Regions from separate parts of the Halobacillus rhizosphaerae genome, predicted to be linked through region 1. Evidence: riboswitches for the same ligand, from Rfam matches in the RefSeq annotation. Region 1 holds a riboswitch; each other region holds the start of a gene.

Region 1 (5,147 bases):
GGGTCTTACGTGCATGAAAAATCCTGCCGTCAGAAATAGCCATCCACATACAAAAAGCACAGGAATATCACTTCCTACTCAATCGGTTTGTTAGAAATATCAAACACACAACAATTGTATAATATTTACATCTGTTTCTTCAAATAAGGAACTAGAACAGCTAAGGTACAATCTTTTTTCTTCATCACCCCGTTTATATTGATAGGTATCCCCCAACACCCTTTAAGGAAATTATTGTTTATTTTCGGAATTTTTGTTACATTGATAAAGTCAAAACTAAATACGCTTTAGACTGAGGTGCAATTAAGTTGGTTCAATGCTTATTTGCTTAAAAGGGAAATCGGTATAAATCCGATGCTGTCCCGCAACTGTATTTGTGAACAAACTGGAATAACCACTGTTCTCCGTTGAGAATGGGAAGGATCCAGGGAGTAATGATCATAAGCCAGGAGACCTGCCTAAGTCAGCCAACATCAATACCTACGAGGATAGGAGGTGTTAAGTGCGAGTGAAAAGCATGGACAGACGTTTACAATCTATACCTGATTAATCCATGCTCGAACAATATTGCTGTGCTCTTAACTTAACAACTTTCTTAGGAAGTTGTTTTTTTATTGTCTGCATTTCCATCACTATTTTCCTTGAAGAAAATTCACCAAATGCCACGGGTACATCAAGGAATAATTAAAACTTTTTTGAAAGCGTTTACTTTAGAGTGAGAGGGGATTTTCTATGTTAGAAAAAACGACCTATACACCGGGATTAGACGGAATCATTGCCACAGAAACAAAGCTGTCTTATTTAGACGTGGACGCGGAAGAAATCGTCCTCCGCGGCTATGAGCTCATTGAGCTGGCAAAGAATAAAAAATACCTGGATTTAGTCCAGCTTTTACTCCACGGCACGCTTCCAAATGACGAACAACGCTCTTCTCTTGAGCTGGAAATCAAGAAAGATTATGACCTGCCAGCAGAATTATTTTCCTTATTTAACAAGCTGCCTAAAGAAACTCACCCGATGGATGCTTTACGAACAGGGATATCCGCACTCTCAGGATACGAAAAAAATCTAGACGAACGCCGCGAAATTGAAATTAACAAAACCGCCCTCAAATTACTGGCACAGATTCCAAACATCGTGGCGAATAGCTATCATATCCTTCGTGATGAAGCTGTCGTCGAACCAAAACAAGAACTGCCTTATAGTACAAATTTCTTGTACATGATCACAGGCAAAGAGCCAACACAAGCTGAAGCGGACTATTTTGATCAATCTTTAATGGTCTATAGTGAACATGAAATGCCGAACTCCACCTTTACAGCCCGCGTCATTGCTTCGACTAACGCAGACATCTATGGCGCACTCACTGGAGCCGTCTCTTCATTGAAAGGCAACCTCCACGGTGGAGCGAATGAAGCTGTCATGCACATGCTTTTGGAAGGAGAAACAATCGATGGATTCAGGCACCTTCTTTATGAAAAACTTAACAATAAAGAAAAAGTCATGGGCTTTGGCCATCGCGTGTACATGAAGAAGATGGATCCTAGAGCGGCTCTAATGAAAGAAGCGTTACGTGAACTATCTGCAGATAGAAAATGCGAGAAACTATTTGAAATGTGCGAAGCAGGAGAACAGCTGATGAAAGAAGAAAAGAGTCTATACCCTAATTTGGATTACTATGCAGCACCCGTCTACTATCTGCTAGGGATTCCAATAGATTTATATACGCCTATATTCTTTGCCGCCCGTACACTTGGGTTATGCGCTCATGTATCTGAACAATACGCCAACAACAAATTGTTCAGACCAAGAGTTCTCTATACGGGACCACGCGGTCTGCACCCTTAATAGCGAGCTGCCGGAGAGGTTCCTGCCTTCTCTTTTAAAAAACATTACCTATTGAAAAAGGTGGAGATAACGTATGACAGAAGTGAAAGTTAATACATCACAAACGACTGATCAAGTAATGGAGCGAATCGCAGAATACGCAGTTTATGGAAAGATTACAAGCAGCGAAGCTTTAGAAACCGCTCAATACGTTTTGATGGATACGTTAGGATGCGGGTTTCTTGCCTTGCGGTATCCGGAATGTACAAAGCACTTAGGACCTATTGTACCTGGAACCATCGTACCGAATGGCTCCCGTGTGCCCGGTACACCTTATGAATTGGATCCCGTCCACGCAGCATTTAATATTGGATGCATGATCCGCTGGCTTGATTACAATGATACGTGGCTTGCCGCAGAGTGGGGACATCCTTCGGACAACTTAGGTGGAATCCTCGCCATATCCGATTACATTAGCCGGAAACGAATTACGGAAGGAAAAGAACCGCTGAAGATGGATACCGTTCTTGAAAATATGGTGAAGGCACACGAAATCCAAGGGGTGTTAGCTCTAGAAAACAGCCTCAATCGAGAAGGTCTTGACCACGTTCTTTACGTGAAAGTAGCCACAACAGCGGTAGTAACAGCCATGTTAGGAGGAAGTAAAGAAGACGTGTCGAATGCGGTCTCGCAAGCCTGGATCGATAACTCCAGTCTTCGCACCTACAGACATGTACCAAACACAGGCTCAAGGAAATCTTGGGCGGCCGGTGATGCAACAAGTCGAGGTGTCAGGCTGGCATTGATGACAATGAGCGGAGAAATGGGGTATAGGACCGCGTTGTCTGCACCTAACTGGGGGTTCCAAGATGTCCTTTTCAAAGGAAGGGAACTTACCTTGGCACGTCCACTCGATTCTTATGTGATGGAAAACATCTTATTTAAGATTTCCTTCCCCGCTGAATTTCATGCCCAAACGGCAGCAGAAGCGGCGATTGAACTTCATGATCAAGTGAAAGGAAGAATTGCTGAAATTGATCGCGTTACCATTACGACTCATGAATCTGCCATCCGAATCATAGATAAAAAAGGTCCGCTGCAAAACCCCGCAGACCGTGATCATTGTTTGCAATACATTACAGCTATTGGTCTTTTGTATGGATCGTTGAATGCCGACCATTATGAAGACGATATAGCCCGCAACCCTGAAATCGACCGTTTACGAAACGTCATGAAAGTGATTGAACATGAACCGTATTCCAAAGATTACTTAGATCCCGAGAAGCGTTCCATAGCTAATGCCGTCCAAGTGTTCTTTAACGATGGCACGTCTACAGAAGAGGTCGCCATCGAATACCCACTCGGCCATCGCCGTCGTCGCGACGAAGGAATACCGCTGCTATTAAATAAATTTCAAAGTAATCTAAAGACGCGATTTCCATTTCGTCAGGTCAACCGAATTCTTAATATCTGTGAGGATTACAACGAGCTTACAGATACACCTGTTAACAATTTCATAGAGCTATTTAGAATATAAGAGATGGAAGGGGCAATGTGATATGTCATGGATCGTTGAACCAAGATCCACTCAGCAAGAAAGAGCGGCAACTTTCAAACGTCTGATCGGTCAACCAGAACTATTAAAAATTCCCGGCGCCCACGACGGTATGTCTGCAAAAATTGCAAGAGACACCGGTTTCCACGCCATTTACTTATCCGGGGCAGCCTTCACTGCCAGTAAGGCTCTACCTGATCTTGGACTTATTTATTCGAACGAAATGGCTGCAAAAGCACAGGAGCTTATTCGTGCTTCAGACCTCCCCCTTCTCGTAGATATCGATACAGGGTATGGTGGAGTCATTAACGTAGCCAGGGCGGCAAGAGAAATGGTCGAATCAGGCGTTGCCGGGGTACAAATCGAAGACCAGGCCATGCCAAAGAAATGCGGGCATTTAAACGGGAAAAAGTTAATTGAAGCTGAAGAAATGATGCAAAAAATCCGCACGATCAAAGAAGTCGCCCCGACCCTTGTCATTGTTGCACGGACCGATGCTAAGTCCGTTGAAGGAATGGAAAAAGCCATTGAGCGTGCCAATCAATATGTGGAAGCGGGTGCCGATGCGATCTTCCCGGAAGCTTTCATTACTGAGGAAGATTTTCGGCATGCTTCTTCTTCCATTCAAGCTCCCCTGCTCGCGAACATGACCGAGTTTGGGAAAACCCCCTATTTTACCGGTGAAGACTTCCACTCGTTCGGGATGGATATGGTCATTTATCCAGTCACCTCTCTTCGAGTAGCTGCAAAGGCATATGAAAGGATTTTTTCTGAGATCATGAAGAATGATACTCAAGAAGATAAGCTTGAAGATATGCAATCGCGTGAAGAACTATACGAAACGATCAAGTATTACGATTACGAAGCATTGGACAAAAAGGTGGCGAGAACCGTTCTTCCTGAAATAGGGAAAGAAAATAAGTAAACAAAGAAAAAGATAGTACCTTTCCGTTTGTTTGTGCCTTTTCTAACCTCTCCACTTCGACACACTAGAAAAAACGAATAAAACCCCGTTCCTTTAATCGTTTGTTAAAGGGACGGGGTTAGTGTGTGTGAAGATTATTTCCGCAGGGAGATTGAACTAGGGTCTACTCCAACGATATAAACATCCTGCTGACAACATATTAAATATGAGCGGTTTTATCCAAACGTGTAGCCATCAAATACCTTCAACCCATCTTCATTTAAAACTTGTTCTACTACTGAAGGCTTCAGCGGGCTATTGGCGAAGACCTCTTTACAGGAAATCATAATGTTATCACCTGCTATGCTTGCTAATTGGTCGTGCGTTACGCTGTATACCATTTTACCTAGATTAGACCAAACCATTGCCCCTGAACACATCACACAAGGCTCGCAGCTGGTGTATAAGGTATACGCCCCCAAATCAAATAACTGATTTTCTGAACAAAAATCTCTAATCAGTCCTATTTCTGCATGATAGGTAGGGTCTGAGTGGGTATGTACTTTGTTCTCAGCTATTTTAACAATCTCATTATTTTTAACCAGAATCGCACCAAAAGGTTCGTTTCCTTCTGCTCTGGATTTTGACGCTTGTTCGATAGCTATCTTCATGAAATATTCATCGTTGTACGTCATAGAAGCACTCCATTTCCTATTGAATTCTCCATCATTATAAAGGATAAATATCTTTCCTGCCATTTCATGCAGCGTATAAGGATTGCCCCACTCTCTTTTATACCTCCTATGGGGAAGCATTCCTTATGACAGTGGAAGCCCGTTAAGCGAAGACTCTGGGGTATTC
Region 2 (5,147 bases), on a different contig from region 1:
ATTTAAAAATGTCTAATACTATTTCAGTCTCATTATTTTGGTTATTTGGAGTAATAATAAAGGAACACGAATAGATCTCTCCCCAATGAGATTTAACCTAATTCATGAATAAATTCTCAGTCACCAAAGTTAATAGATTCAAATCTATTCGATAAATTTCTGCAAATTAACTGATTAATTTCCCAGGAAATAATCATTTTCTTAGAATTTGACTTATAAGCACAGGATTCGAAATTTATATCTGTTCAGGTTTGTAGCTTCTGGGTGTAGGGAAACTTCTTCTTATAATGCAGATATTTTGCAGGATTTTAGAAAATAGAGAAGAATATCTTTAAGGAATGTTCTGAGTAGAAAAATCGAACCGATACATAGGAATATCATGGTTCTCTATTTTTTGAAATGACCAGGAACTTCTCAGTTAAATCAAGGTTGCAGAAGTCTGAAAGGGGTAGAGGATGAGAGAGTTTTTAGGACTATTAAAAGAAGGTAATAAGTCTGCGTTAATGGCTACGGTGATGAATGCCATTATAGCGATTATAAAAACGATTGCATTTTTTATTACTGGTAACGTAGCGATGTTCGCAGAAACCATGCACAGTATTGGCGATACAGCTAACCAGTTTTTTGTATTTATCGGATCCGCTCTGAGTAAAAAATCTCCTACTGAAAAATTTCCCAACGGATTCGCGCGGCTCGTCAATTTAGTGCTGCTCGGAGCGGTACTGATTGTTGGCATTTTGGCGTATGAAACGATAAGAGAAGGGGTCCGCCACATTATTGAACCTTCTGAATCTGATACGTGGTTCTGGTTGAATATTGGTGTCTTAGGGGTTGCGGGAATATTAGAAGGTGTTGTTCTCTTTAAAGCGATGAAGGAAATAACGTCCGATATGGAAGGGGAACAAATTAAAGGATTGAGAGTAATACCTGAAAGCTTTAAAAACATAGGCAATGCTAAACCAGCAACTAAACTGGTGTTTCTAGAGGACTTTGTTGCTACCAGTGGTGCTTTTATCGCAGTATTATCGATTATCATTGCCACTTATACGCCGTTCCATTCTGCTGAAGGATATGCATCTGTTCTTATTGGAATTATGTTGTTTTTTGTGGTTGGAAGAGTATTTCTCGATAACGCAGCAGGCGTTCTTGGTGTGGCTGATAAAGAGATGGAAAAGAGAATTGGTGAGCTTGTGTTTCAGGAAACTCATGTGAAAGACATTCAGGAGCTCATGGTCCTTAAAGAAGGGGACGAACTGCATGTGGAACTTAAGGTGGAGTTTGACCCTGATATGTCGATTGCGAAGGCAGCTGAAGTTCTAGATGATATCGAGAAAAAAGTATTACGGCACAAAGGGGTAACAGACGTCATTATTGAATCAGACAAGGATGATCAAATTCCTCATTGGAAAAATAAAGATGTGAACAAGTAATACATGTTAACGGTGTACTAGGTAAGTAAAGCAGTTTCCAAGAGATTGGAAACTGCTTTTTATGATTCATTCTAAATTTTAGTTACGATTGTTCCATTGTATGGAACAGATCCCCTTGTTTGATTTTTTTCCTTACGTAAGTTGCGGCTTCTACCATATTTCTAAGAGCGGCAGTCGTTTCGTTCATTCCTCTTGTCTTCAGACCGCAGTCTGGATTCACCCAAAACTGACGGTGAGACAAAACGTTAAGGGCACGGATAATATTCTTTTCTATTTCCTCAACGTCTGGAATACGCGGGCTGTGAATATCGTAAACCCCCAGTCCAATTCCCTTTTTATATGCTGATTTCTCAAAATCAGTGATGATTTCTCCATGACTGCGAGCGGCTTCTATGGAAATCACATCGGCATCCAGCTGGTTAATGGCTTCCATTATTTCCCCGAATTCAGAATAACACATATGAGTATGAATTTGAGTTTTCGGCTGTACACAAGAGGTGGCGAGCTTAAAAGCATAGACTGCTTCCTTCAAATATTCCGCCTGTTTCTCCGGTTTTAAAGGCAATCCTTCTCGCAAAGCTGGTTCATCCACTTGGATCATATGGATGCCTTGTTCTTCTAAAAATCTAATTTCTTTTTGAAGGGCTAAAGCAATTTGTTTCGTTACGTTGAAACGGTTAATGTCTTCTCGGATAAAAGACCAATTAAGAATAGTGATCGGGCCCGTCAGCATGCCTTTGACTGGTTTTTCTGTCTGGGATTGAGCATAGGTGATTTCTTTCACTGTCATCGGTTCTGTTAAAGTCACATCCCCATAAATAATGGGAGGTTTCACGCAGCGGGAACCATAAGACTGGACCCAGGCATACTTCGTAAAAGAGAACCCTTCTAGTTTTTCTCCAAAAAATTCGACCATATCGTTGCGTTCAAATTCCCCGTGGACCAGGACGTCCAAACCGATGTCCTCCTGACGCTGAATCCATTCTCTGACGTTTGATTTAATAAATTCCTGGTATTCCTCCTCCTGCCACTCGCCACGGCGCCACTTCAACCGACCTTGTCTTATCTCTCTTGTTTGTGGAAGGCTGCCGATCGTGGTAGCAGGCAGCAGAGGAAGGTTGAAAAAATCTTGCTGAATCTCCTCTCGAGTAGGATAGGGGACCTCGCGTTTTGGTACTAAACTCTTCCAAATCTGCATTTCTTTTTGAACGTCTTGATTGTTTCTGCTTGCAGAACTTAATAATGCTGTCAAAGACCGTTCGTGTTCTCCTATTTTATTCTCAATTTGATCTCTTCCATGATTCAAACCGTCTGTTAATACTTTGGTTTCTTCAAGTTTTTGATCAGCAAAGGATAGAGCATTTTTAAGGAGAGGATCTAATTCCTTTTCTGTATGAATCGTGACAGGAACATGCAGTAAGCTGCAAGAAGGCTGGACGATTAATTGATTGGGCTCGACTTTGGTAAGGATAGTTTCCAGCTGAGTGAAGGTGTCATCTAAATTCGCCTTCCAAATATTTCGTCCATTAATGACTCCAGCAGCCAGGGTTTTATTTTTAGGAAATCCATATTTCTTAATCGCCGCTAGATTTTCTTTATGATCATGTACGAAATCGAGACCAATGCCGTCGAAGGGAAGTGACACGATCTCTTTGTAGCGATCTGCCGATTCGAAATAGGTTTGTAGAAGAATTTTCATACTGGACAATTCATCGTGGATCGTCTGATACAGCTGGCTGACTAGCTTAACTTCCTCTTTATTTCTAATCGCAGCAAGCGCCGGCTCATCTATTTGCACCCATTCTGCACCAGCGCTCTCAAGTTCTTGAAGCACTTGGACATAATGAGGAAGAAGTTTTTTTAAAAGCACAGGAAAATGGTCTTCATCATAGCCTTTGGATAATTTTAATAAGGTTACAGGTCCAAGCAGTACCGGCTTTCCAATGATTCCGAGCTTTTCTTTCGCTTCCAGGAAGTAAGACAACAATCGATTTTCTATAAGCTGAGGTTCTGAGTCCGCTTGAATTTCAGGAACAATGTAATGATAATTGGTGTTGAACCATTTGGTCATTTCGGAAGCGACCGCGTAATCGTTTCCACGGGCAATATCAAAATACGTTTGCAGTGAAGTTTTCTCTTGATGCTGAAAGCGTTGAGGGATGAAACCAAACATCACGGCTGTGTCGAGTACATGATCATACAAACTGAAATCTCCTACAGGAATCAAGTCAATTCCTAGATCTTTTTGTTTGTTCAGATACTCAAGTCTTAGTCTCTGCATTTCAATGGAGAAGTCTTCTTCGGAAAGCTTACCTTCCCAGAATTTCTCCAGTGCTTTCTTCCATTCCCTTTTCTCTCCGATTCTTGGATAACCAATGTTTGAGCTTTTTACCATATGGATTCCTCCTCATTTTCCAGACAATAAAAAAATCCCTCTTTTTCTACAAGAGAGATTCTGATGACCGTTATTCTATTCAGTCTCTGAAGACAGACGAATTTTGTTACAGTACCACAACACCTCCCTATACCTCGTAGGATTAAGTGTATAATCAGCAGGCAGGTATCCTGACTCATGATCTTCGCCGCTATGCGTCTTCCCATCTCGATTCTTAGAGATAGTGACCTATTTGCAAAGCTGCTCCCATTTACAGTGGCGGGACCGTGCCGGAGTTTCACCGGACTTCCCTTTTAAGTTGAATAAGCGAAACTTCCCCTTACACAACACCTGGTTGATCTACGATATTCAATTTTCATTTAAAAACGAAAAACCTCTCACGCAGAGAGGTTTAGGTATGCACCTCTCTTATTTTGCAAAGTGTTTACTCTGCTGGAATTAGCACCACCATCAATTTAGTTAATTGATAGGTTGCTGGGCTTCTAAGGGCCAGTCCCTCCACCGCTCTGAATAAGAGAATGTATTCAAATGATTACAAGCATACTAGCATGGTTGATATAAGCTGTCAACGGAAGTTGCGAGATGATCATACAAAAAATGGGAAACTATCAAATTCCCCAAAGACTCTTGAGCACCGTAAAGGAGGAGGTTATCTTGCAGATTTTTACATAGTGCATAAAAGTATCTCTATGAAATTTAACAATATGTATAATGGAAATTATAAAATTAGATGTAAAATATAATTAAGTTACAAAATTTTCTGTAAATTGATAAAGTTCAAAAAATAATGCAGAGGAAGTGAGGGTGCAGGATTTCATTCCAATAAAAAATGAAAGCGCTTTCGATACGTGTGTCGATAATGATGGATCAAAGAGTTTACATAAGGAGGAATTTTAATGTCTGATAAAGTACAAATTGGATTAATTCAAGCTTCTCATGATGTAGATGGTAACGAGCCAGTTGAGGTACACAAGCATGAATCAATTAAGAAACATATTGGACTTGTTAGAGAAGCTGCAGAAAAAGGGGCCCAGATTATTTGTCTTCAGGAAATATTCTATGGTCCTTATTTTTGTTCCGAGCAAAATCCCAAGTGGTACGATGCAGCTGAAGAAATTCCTAATGGCCCGACGACAAAACAATTTCAGGATTTAGCAAAAGAGTTAGGCGTCGTTATTGTGCTGCCCATTTATGAAAAAGAGGGAATTGCGACCTATTATAATACGGCTGCTGTGATCGATGCGGATGGCTCCTATTTAGGTAAATATCGAAAACATCATATTCCTCAAGTAGGCGTAGGTGACAAAGGCTATGGCTTCTGG
Region 3 (5,147 bases), on a different contig from region 1:
ACATAGTGACGGTGAGAGACGGGTACCAGAGTATGGCTATCTTTCGTGTTCGCTAACTTCATTGCACTCCCGTCTTTCTTCTTCAATTGAATGTTTTCTGGATGGTAAGGCTCAGCAAGCCAGCGGATGGCTTCTTCCATTTGAGCAGGTTGAATATTTCCGGGTAGTTGATATTCATTTGGAAAGACGGCCACTGCTGTTTTACTCTTCTGCTCATAGTTAATTTGGATTTCAGACACTAAATTAATAGATAGTCCCGCTGGTTGGTAATCCTCTAGACTCCCCCTGGCGGCCTTCTCATCTCCATTTTCAGACACGAAGGTTACAGGCACAACTACATGATCTTCTTTACCGGCATAAACAGAGCGAATCATGGTTGGGCTGCTCCTTTGAATAAGTAAAGACTTATCCGCTGCGTGCATTTGAAGTGTTGAATCCTCGGTAGGAGCAGAGAATTGCTTCTTCTCCACTGCACTTTGTTCTCTTGCTGCTTCATTAGCTTGATGACCAGAGGAATCACTGCTAGACTCACTCGTGCCCTGCTTATTGACAGAATGGTTAAAAAGAGGAACTAAAAGCAGAAGTAGAACAACCATCCCTGTTACAGTGCCTAGAACAGGAATAGTCCACTTGTTTCGTTTTGGCTTCTTCGATTTTTGATGCTTTTCAGATAACTGCATGTTCCACTCTTGTTTACTCTTTGGATCATTGAATGATGGGAGCTCTTTTAATAATTTCTCGATTTTGTCATTGTCATAGGATTTACGAGTCATGTTGTACTCCCCCCTCCACCTTGTTTTCAAGTTTATCTTTTATCGCTTTAATGGCTCTGTGCTGAGTAGTTTTTATTTTACTTTCACTAAACCCCAGTATAGACGCCGTTTCTTTGATAGACATTCCTTGGATATATCGCAATATTATTACCGTTTTCTGATCGACGGTGCATTGGTCTAGCGTCTGGTACACTTCCCGCAGCTCGTCATTCTGTATCGCAAGCTCTTCTGGTAAAGGCTGATGATCCTGAATCGTTTCTTGTTTCTCTCCCCAGTCAAACCAATCGAAAATTCGTGCCCTTTTCCTTTTTTGTTTTCTAAAATAATCAATGGTTACATGTCGGGCAATTGAAAATAACCAGGTCTTTTCACTGCTTCTATTGTCATATGTATGGTAGGACCGAAGAATTTTTATATAAGTTTCCTGTACTAAGTCTTCGGCAATATCTCGATCTTTAACCATATACATAATAAATTGATATAAATCTTGATGATATTGTTCATATATTCGTTCAAAGACCGGATTCACTATAGTTACCCCCTGCTATAGTATTTAGTCGCTTATGTAATGAAAAAGTTACATTCATCATAATATGGAACTTAAAGTTTGCAAAGAAGAGTATTAAAAAAAGCTGCCCAATTGGCAGCCTTTCATATATTAGATAATAAATGCTTTTGCTGGTATTGTTGAAACAAACGCCCTAATACGGGAGAAAGCACAAGGATAAATACGACATTGGATGCGGCATGATTAATATCAAAGGGCAGCCCCGAAAGATAATAGGCTAAAAAGGGCTGACCTGCTGCTCTCATAGTTAAGGAAATAATGACACCATATAAAATCCCACTAATAAAACCAAATACAGAAAGTGCCCAGACTGGGATGCCTCTCCAATACTTACCTATTAATCCTGCAAGCATTCCTATTAATGACCATGCGGCAATCTGCCAAATCGTCCAATATCCCATTCCAAGTAATATATTCGATACCAGAGTCGTTAACACCGCAATGACCACTCCGGATAAAGGGCCGAGCCAAAAGCCAGACAAAATGATAACTGCAGTGACCGGTTGAACATTAGGAATGTTAGCAAGGGCTAATCGGCCGGCAACAGAAAGCGCAGCAAGCATAGCTATTAATGTAAGTTTATAAGTATTCATTTAAATCATTCCCACTTATGCATATCAAATACGACTTTGTCTCCTTCTTTCAACTCATATTGGTTCGCACCGACACTTGCTTCTTTTCCATTGATGGTATACATCCACGCTTGCTTCTTGCTTTCATCAGCTTTTACACCTTCAATACTGGTAATGTAACCATCATTTTCTTTCACATTAAAATTTTCTTTCAGCGCTTCCATTAACATCGTACCTTTTTCCACCGATAAATCCTTGTCGGAAAGCGATTTTTCACCGTTATTCTGGGAAATTGCAAGGTGCACACTAACTTCCTGCTTCTCCTCTTGACTTGCATTAGCACTTTCTTGTTCAGAATCTTTCTGACTTTGGCAACCGGTTAACAAGGCAAACGCTACCAGTAATGAAGCAAATAAAGCATAAAACTTTCTCATACTGTTCCTTCCCTTCTGCTGAATCATTATGTTTTTACTTGGAGAAGGAGAATAGATGGACAACAGATTCAAATCATAGATAGTCATTGATAACCAAAAAAAGCCTGCTCTAATTAGGGCAGGCTTAAGACATACCAGCTTGGTATCATAGTTTACAGATCCGACCGGTTGTCTCAAACGCTCAATCCCCGAAGCTTTGAAACGGCGGACAAGGCAGGTCTACTGACTCATGCTTCTTCCTAGTAAGGCTCCTTCCCATACATATCGTACAGTGGAAATACCCGTTCGTCGGCAATTACAGTTGCGAGGACAGTTCTGGCTTCTAACCAGATTCCCTATTAAGCTGCAAAGAGCACCTTGATCCAACATTCAATTAATAACTAGATTACATGAAAACCAAAATGTTAGCAAGCTATTTCTATGCTTTCTTGTCTATCGGAAGTTTAAATAAGAAGGTGGTCCCTTCCTCTCTCTTGCTATGAACATGAATCGTGCCGCCATGAGCTTCCACAAGATTCTTAGCTATGGCTAAGCCAAGTCCCACGCCCTTTTTCTTCTGATCAGGATTTCTCTTTCTTGATTTATCGGCTTTATAAAACCGTTCAAAAACAAAAGGCAAGTCTTCCTCGTCTATCCCTGAACCAGAATCCTTAACCGCAACTTCCCATTCTTGGTCAGAGGCTTCGACGATAACTTGAACGTTCCCGCCTGGATTCGTATGCCTGATCGCATTGTCAATTAGATTCGTCAGGACTTGTTCAATTCTATCTGGATCAAAGTCTACCCATTCCGGACAATCGTTGGGCTGTAATTCTAATAATACTTCTCTTTCCTGAGCCACTCCCTGAAATTTACGAACGATTTTCTCCAAGTAAGGCTTTACTTGGACGGATTCTACAGAAAGTGAGATGTGTCCCGCTTCCATTCTTGCCAGGTCAAGAAGCTCATTAACCAGACGACCAATACGTAAAGACTCATCATGAATTATTTTGGCTAATTCATTTTTATCTTCTTTCGTTTCTGCAATATCATCTACAATAGCTTCACTATAGCCTTGCAGCATGGAAATTGGCGTCCGCAGCTCGTGAGATACATTTGCAATGAAATCTTTTCTGAGTTTGTCCAACCGGCGTTCATCGGTCATGTCTCTTAGAACCGCTACAGCCCCACGTACGTAATCATTATCATATAAAGGAGTCATAATAATAACCCACGTTCGTCCCTGTACGGTAATTTCAGTCATGGAAGCTTTTTCGTTTTCAATGACTTTGCTAAACAGTTCATTGATGGGAGCGGGAAGCTTAAATGCTGGTTCGTCAGAGTCAACGCTTTCACTATCAAAAGTAGAGGCATCTAAATATTGATCTGCAGGTGGATTGGTTATTAATATTTTTCCTTTACGGTTAATTGTAATAACTCCATCTGCCATGGACCTTAATATCCCTGATAACTGTTCTTTTTCCTGACTTAGGGCGTTAATGTGGTATTTAAGTTGTCTGCCCATTCTATTAAACGCCATGGCCAGTTCACCAATTTCATCGTGAGTAACAATGGGGATTTTTGTATTAAACTCTCCCCGGGCAAGCTCTAATGCCCCCTCCCGCATTTTTATGAGCGGGGAAGTAATTCGAGTAGACAAGAAAAAAGCAAAAATAGTTGTTAATATAATCGCTATTCCTGCCCCTAGGAAAATGATTTTGGTCGTATGCTGAGACGTTTCCTCAACCGTAACGAGCGATTGATACACGAATACAGCGCCTTTTTTGTTTTCCAGTTGAGTACCTACGATCATGACTCCTGACTGCGAATCATCCATATTGGAAATTTTCTTTAGATCTTCTCCATTATCCATTACTTTGGAAAGGTCTTGATCCGTTAATGACCAATTTTTCTTAAGTTTTGGCAATTGGTCTGAATCACTGTCAGCCACTAATGCATCGTCCTTAGAAAAAGCAATAACCACCCGGCTAGTAGGGTCCTTCACTAGATTTGTCGTGGAAAGAACCAGATCCCGATCATTATACTGATCTACCACTTCAGAGACTTTAGAAGCGGTCTGAAGCAATGCTTTCTCAGCTTCAATCACGTGATAATTTTCAAAGAACTTTAACAGCAGAATGGTAAGGATAAATAAGACGAAGCAAACTAAGAAAAGAATCGTAAACCACAGTTTTCCGACTACGCTCCGCCAGAACATCAGTCCCCATTCACCTCAAATTTGTAACCTACACCCCAAACAGTGACAATCATCCCTGCTGCGCTGGCAGAGACTTTACTTAGTTTTTCCCTTAACCTTTTCACATGAGTATCTACTGTGCGCAAATCACCAAAAAATTCATATTGCCATACCTCTTTCAGAAGCTGAGCACGGTCAAATACTTTATCAGGGGATTGAGCCATGTAATTCAGCAATTCATATTCCTTAGGGGTTAATGCAACCTCGTGACCATCTGCAGTAATACGGTGAGCATCATTATCAATCGTCATATGAGGAAACACAAGTACGTTCTTTGCAGCTGTACTAGTTTCTAGGAATTTAGTGGAAGATGACCTCCTTAATAAGGCTTTAACCCGAAGAACCACTTCTCTTGGACTAAATGGCTTTACGATGTAATCATCTGTACCCACTTCAAACCCCTGCACCCGGTTTGATTCTTCCCCTTTCGCTGTAAGCATGATCACAGGAGTCGCTTTAGTTTCTCGTAAAGCTTTACAAACTTCAATCCCATCCTTCCCAGGAAGCATTAAGTCAAGAACGATTAAATCGTAATCTTCCTGAACAGCTTTCTGCAGAGCAGCA
Region 4 (5,147 bases), on a different contig from region 1:
TTCACTTCTCTTTTATACACCCCGTGACCATCCTTCAGTTTCCATCCGTTTTCACTTGCTAACTCTTCCAGTTCCCACGGCATCATCGTATTGCATATGACTTCTTTTCCATACAGCCTTGGGTAACTATTTACTCTCGGTTTAGCAGTAGGTCCTAATACACCGATACATAGCTTACCTCCTGGTTTTAAAATCCGCTTCATTTCACTTAAACCCTCTGCCGGTACCTCTGTCCATTCCAAACAGTTAATCGCCATTACTCCGTCAAAGGTATCTTCCTTAAACGGAAGTCGAGTAATATCACCTTGGACATATTGAATATTTTCCTTTGTGTTACTCCCTTTCGCCCGCGCAATCATGTCCTGAGAAATGTCGACGCCTGTTACCTGGTAGCCTCTGTCATGCAGTTTTGCTGATCCATATCCATCTCCACAGCCAAGGTCTGCTACATGACTAGAAGTTGAAAGATAGTTTTGTAAAAAAGGTATAATGGTTTTTCTGCTTCCTTTTTCCCACATCTGCTGACTATTCTCATTCCAGTATTCCGCTCTGTCATTCCATTGTTTCTCTACTTCTTTATGCCAGTTATAGGGTTTATTCATTGCGCTTCCTCCCGTTGCCATTCAGCGATTGATTTGTGCTTTATTTTAAGAAAAATCCCTAATGAAAAGTTTCTTTCCCTTCTATTATTTCATAGAAATTATATAGATAGGTAAAGAATTATTTTAAGTAAATCTCACTATTTACAATCATGTAAATCCTGAAGCTGCATTGAAAAAACTTCCTTCATAATAAAATCCCCGGTACAAAAGAGTAATGGTTTCGTTACTGAAAGAGAAGTGAAAGGATTCCGGGAAACATCTCGCTTTCCGTGGGCGTACGGTGTGCCTTCTCAGCCTTTTAGGCTTTCGGGGTCACACACCCTGTACTCTCCTCCCACAGGAGTCTCGACGTTTCCCGGAATCCTTTATAAACATTTGAGGAATGAAACCTCTTCTATTCTTGAATTGAGATGACAGAGAACAAAAAGTTTCCAGTCTCTAATCAATACATCCACCGTTTAGGGTTTTGCTAAGAGACTGATCATGATGGTTCCATAAACTATCATGGTAAGGGGGAAGTTTATGAAATGATTTATTCAATTATAAGCTCGATTAATGGCAAAAAATCTGCATAACACTTTCCATTTTTACTAACACAAAAAGGTTTGAACCCGCACCAGAGAGAACTATCACTCCCCTTCACCCTCATTCTGAATAAATTAAATGTTGCGTAAGTCATCAAACTTCGATATGATTAAAACACAAGATAAGCTAAATTAAAATAAAAAACATACTACATATAGTGTTTACGAATAAAAGATGCCACAAGGCTTAATAGGGAATCCGGTAGAATCCGGAGCTGCCCCCGCAACTGTAACCGCTCGCGAAATGGATCATCCACTGTGCCCAGGCACGGGAAGGACCAAAGTAGAATCGAGCGTCAGCCAGGAGACCTGTCTTTGTACGTGAAAGTTTCAACTTCTTCGGGGATTGAGAAGATGAAGCGATGGAATAAAGGCAGGTTTCATTCTTCTGAAGCTTCTTTATTTCATGGTTTCATCCGCTCAATTTATATTTGAGCGGTTTTTTTATGTTTAATTATTCAGTGCTGACCGAAAAAAGGAAACTCTTCTTTTTTTCAGGGCAGCCGTGAAGGAGTGATTGGATGAGTATAACCACAAGCACTGTTTGGGAAGATTGGCTGCTTCAACAGCAAGAACATTTCCCGTCGCTTAGAATAAATCAATGGATCACTAAGCTCCATACGCTTGGACTTGAAAAGCTGGACAAGTCTGCACAAGCAAACACATTAATATTGGAATGCCTGGCAGAAATGGATGAAACAGAGCCTGATTGGACTTTCCTCGCCAGCCGGATTCATCTGAAAGAAATGTATGAGCAATCGGTTCATAACCGCGATGCAAACAAAGCATACCAGGGACTGCACTCCCTCATTCTATTATTAATAGAGGAAGGGATTTATTCTCCTGAAACGCTTAAGCATTATTGTAAAGAAGATATCGATAATCTCGAAGCGGCAATCGTTCCAGAACGAGATAACTTATTTACTTATATAGGATTAAAAACTCTGGATGACCGTTATTTAGCACGTTCTAAAGACGGAAGAATCTTGGAACTTCCTCAGGAAAGATTTATGATCATCGCAATGACCTTGATGGCCCATGAGCCAAAGAACAAAAGAATCGATTTGGTTAAAGAGAGCTACTGGGCTCTCAGTCATTTATACATGACCGCAGCTACTCCGACTCTGGCTAATGCAGGCAAACAATACGGACAATTAAGTTCCTGTTTCATTGATACCGTCGACGACAGTTTACAATCCATTTACGACAGCAACACTGATATCGCTAACTTAAGTAAAAATGGCGGCGGCATTGGTGTTTACTTAGGGAAAATTCGCAGCCGCGGCAGCGATATCCAAGGATTTAAAGGAGTGTCGTCGGGGGTTTTACCTTGGATGAAGCAGTTGAATAATACGGCTGTCAGCGTTGATCAGCTTGGACAACGGCAAGGGGCTGTTGCCGTTTATTTAGATGTTTGGCATAAGGATATCTTCCCTTTTCTGGACAGCCGGCTGAATAACGGAGATGAAAGGCAGCGCACTCACGATTTGTTTACAGGTGTGTCCATACCAGATGTATTTATGGAAGCTGTCGAAAATCGCGACGAGTGGTACTTATTCGACCCACACGAAGTGAGAGAAATTATGGGCTTTTCATTAGAGGATTATTATGACGAGACACGTGGCAAAGGATCATTCCGAAACAAATATCAAGCTTGTGTCGATAACCCCCGTCTATCCAGAATCAGCGTCCAAGCCATCGAAATCATGAAGCGAATCATGATTGGACAGCTGGAAACAGGCACTCCGTACATTTTTTATCGTGACGAGGTAAATCGAATGAACCCTAACAGCCATAAAGGCATGATTTATTGCAGTAATTTGTGCACAGAAATCGCACAAAACCAAAGCCCTACCACCCAAACTGAGAAATTGGTGCAGGACGGGAAGATCATCACTGTGCACCAGCCTGGGGATTTTGTGGTCTGTAATCTATCTAGCATCAATCTTGGCCGGGCCGTACCCGCAGGAGTCTTATCTCGGCTCATTCCTATTCAAGTACGAATGCTCGATAATGTAATTGACCAGAATGAAATTCCAGTAATGCAAGCGCAGCTGACCAATCGGGCTTACCGGGGAATTGGTCTTGGGACATTCGGTTGGGCTCATCTCCTCGCCCAGCAAAAGATCGCCTGGGAATCCGAAGAGGCCCTCACCTATACGAATGAGGTTTATGAAGCCATTGCTTATTACACCATCGAAGCGAGCAGCAAGTTAGCTGAAGAGAAAGAAAGCTATCCCCTATTTGAAGGATCCGATTGGGAAACGGGAGACTTTTTCACTAAAAGGGACCTTGAAGAAGATGGGTCGTGGAACTGGAAGAAGTTGAAAATCCAAGTGAAAAACCACGGATTGCGAAATGGATATTTACTAGCGGTGGCTCCTAACTCAAGCACTTCTCTAATTGCCGGAAGTACAGCCAGCATTGACCCTATATTTAAGAAATTTTATTCAGAGGAAAAGAAGGATTATAAAATCCCTGTCACCGCCCCTGATTTAAATCCTGAGACGTACTGGTATTATAAGTCTGCCTATGACATTAACCAGCAGGCGAGCATTCAGCAAAATGCGATTAGACAAAGGTTTATCGATCAGTCGATATCCTTTAACCTCTATGTGAAAAATTCTATACAAGCAAAAGAACTCCTTGACCTTCACCTAACCGCATGGAAGCTTGGGCTCAAGACGACTTACTATACCCGTTCAACCTCTAGTCAAGGAGAGTACGATGATTGTGAAAGCTGTTCATCTTAAGGAGGGAATCGAATGACAAACTCTATCAATAAAAGAAAACTCGTGGACGAAACGGCACCTAATGCTTCCACAGGAGTCATAAACGGTAAGTCCTCCAATGTCCTAAATTGGGACGACACCCGTTATCCATGGGCCTACCCGATGTACAAAAATATGCTCGCTAACTTTTGGATTCCAAATGAAATCAATATGAGCAATGACTTAAAGCAATGGCCGCACTTAACGGAAGACGAACAAACTTCCTTCAAAAAGATTATCGGGCTGCTTGCTTTTCTAGACTCGGTTCAAACAGATTATTCTGGAAAAATAGCCGATTATTTAACCGACTCCAGTTTATCCGCTTTAATGCAAGTACTTGCTTTTCAAGAGGTCGTTCACAACCAATCTTATTCCTATGTCCTGTCTACGTTAGTCGACCAACAGGAACAAGAGAGTATTTTCGAGTATTGGAAAAACGATGCTATATTAATGGAAAGAAACCAATTTATCACCAGGGGATACCAAGAGTTCGCCGACTCCCCTTCGATTGAAAGCTTTCTAAAATCAATCGTCTATGATGTCGTACTCGAAGGGTTATTCTTCTATGCAGGCTTTGCCTTCTTTTATAATTTAGCTCGCAATCAGAAAATGGTTTCCACCAGCACCATGATTAATTATATTAATCGTGATGAACAGCTTCATGTCACCTTATTTACTAGGATTTTCAAAGAAACCTTGAATGAAAATCCCCAGATAGATCGCTCTGCAATTATAAATTTTGTCGAACAAACGTTTAAAGAAGCGGTTCAACTTGAGATCAAATGGGCCCACCACATTATCGGCAAACAATTCCCCGGAATTCCGATCGGTGACCTTGAAGATTATATTAAGTTCATGGCAAATAAGCGCTGCAAGCAATTAGGAGCAGAAAAACCTTTCCCAGAATACAAAACGAATCCACTTAAATGGATTCGCGCTTACCAGGAAGTAGATGAAGGAAAATCTGACTTCTTTGAACAGAAATCCAGGCAATACACAAAAGTTTCAGAGCATAACGGATTTAACGAACTCTAATTAAAACTGGATAAAGCATAACACCGCCAAAAAAAGTTACCCAAACCCTATCATAGTTAAAAATTCTAAAACAATGAGTAAGCCGCCTGATATCAATCAGGCGGCTTTATTCATGTCAACTTTCCTAACATGAATGCAAATTAGTTATTGATTTT

The links. Region 1 has a riboswitch for cobalamin ahead of mmgD (citrate synthase). Riboswitches for the same ligand answer to the same signal wherever they lie in the genome.
Region 2: another riboswitch for cobalamin. It lies ahead of metE (5-methyltetrahydropteroyltriglutamate--homocysteine S-methyltransferase); the one in region 1 lies ahead of mmgD (citrate synthase).
Region 3: another riboswitch for cobalamin. It lies ahead of Q7A53_RS02545 (DUF4430 domain-containing protein); the one in region 1 lies ahead of mmgD (citrate synthase).
Region 4: another riboswitch for cobalamin. It lies ahead of Q7A53_RS13535 (ribonucleoside-diphosphate reductase subunit alpha); the one in region 1 lies ahead of mmgD (citrate synthase).

What each region holds. Positions count from the first base shown of each region.
Region 1 is NZ_JAUTWQ010000009.1:29,173-34,319, reverse strand. Features, by position in the region: gene Q7A53_RS11385 (SdpI family protein) at 1-15, opposite strand, end outside; cobalamin riboswitch at 279-476, shown strand; gene mmgD (citrate synthase) at 733-1,848, shown strand; gene Q7A53_RS11375 (bifunctional 2-methylcitrate dehydratase/aconitate hydratase) at 1,922-3,364, shown strand; gene prpB (methylisocitrate lyase) at 3,387-4,307, shown strand; gene Q7A53_RS11365 (nucleoside deaminase) at 4,523-4,981, opposite strand.
Region 2 is NZ_JAUTWQ010000041.1:6,956-12,102, reverse strand. Features, by position in the region: gene Q7A53_RS21385 (cation diffusion facilitator family transporter) at 456-1,430, shown strand; gene metE (5-methyltetrahydropteroyltriglutamate--homocysteine S-methyltransferase) at 1,513-3,831, opposite strand; cobalamin riboswitch at 3,969-4,174, opposite strand; SAM riboswitch class I at 4,231-4,342, opposite strand; gene Q7A53_RS21375 (nitrilase-related carbon-nitrogen hydrolase) at 4,722-5,147, shown strand, end outside.
Region 3 is NZ_JAUTWQ010000001.1:491,156-496,302, reverse strand. Features, by position in the region: gene Q7A53_RS02560 (hypothetical protein) at 1-773, opposite strand, end outside; gene sigX (RNA polymerase sigma factor SigX) at 763-1,302, opposite strand; gene Q7A53_RS02550 (ECF transporter S component) at 1,425-1,934, opposite strand; gene Q7A53_RS02545 (DUF4430 domain-containing protein) at 1,940-2,347, opposite strand; cobalamin riboswitch at 2,543-2,723, opposite strand; gene Q7A53_RS02540 (ATP-binding protein) at 2,766-4,544, opposite strand; gene Q7A53_RS02535 (response regulator transcription factor) at 4,544-5,147, opposite strand, start outside.
Region 4 is NZ_JAUTWQ010000011.1:157,072-162,218, reverse strand. Features, by position in the region: gene Q7A53_RS13540 (class I SAM-dependent methyltransferase) at 1-602, opposite strand, end outside; cobalamin riboswitch at 1,342-1,517, shown strand; gene Q7A53_RS13535 (ribonucleoside-diphosphate reductase subunit alpha) at 1,708-3,939, shown strand; gene Q7A53_RS13530 (ribonucleotide-diphosphate reductase subunit beta) at 3,952-4,992, shown strand.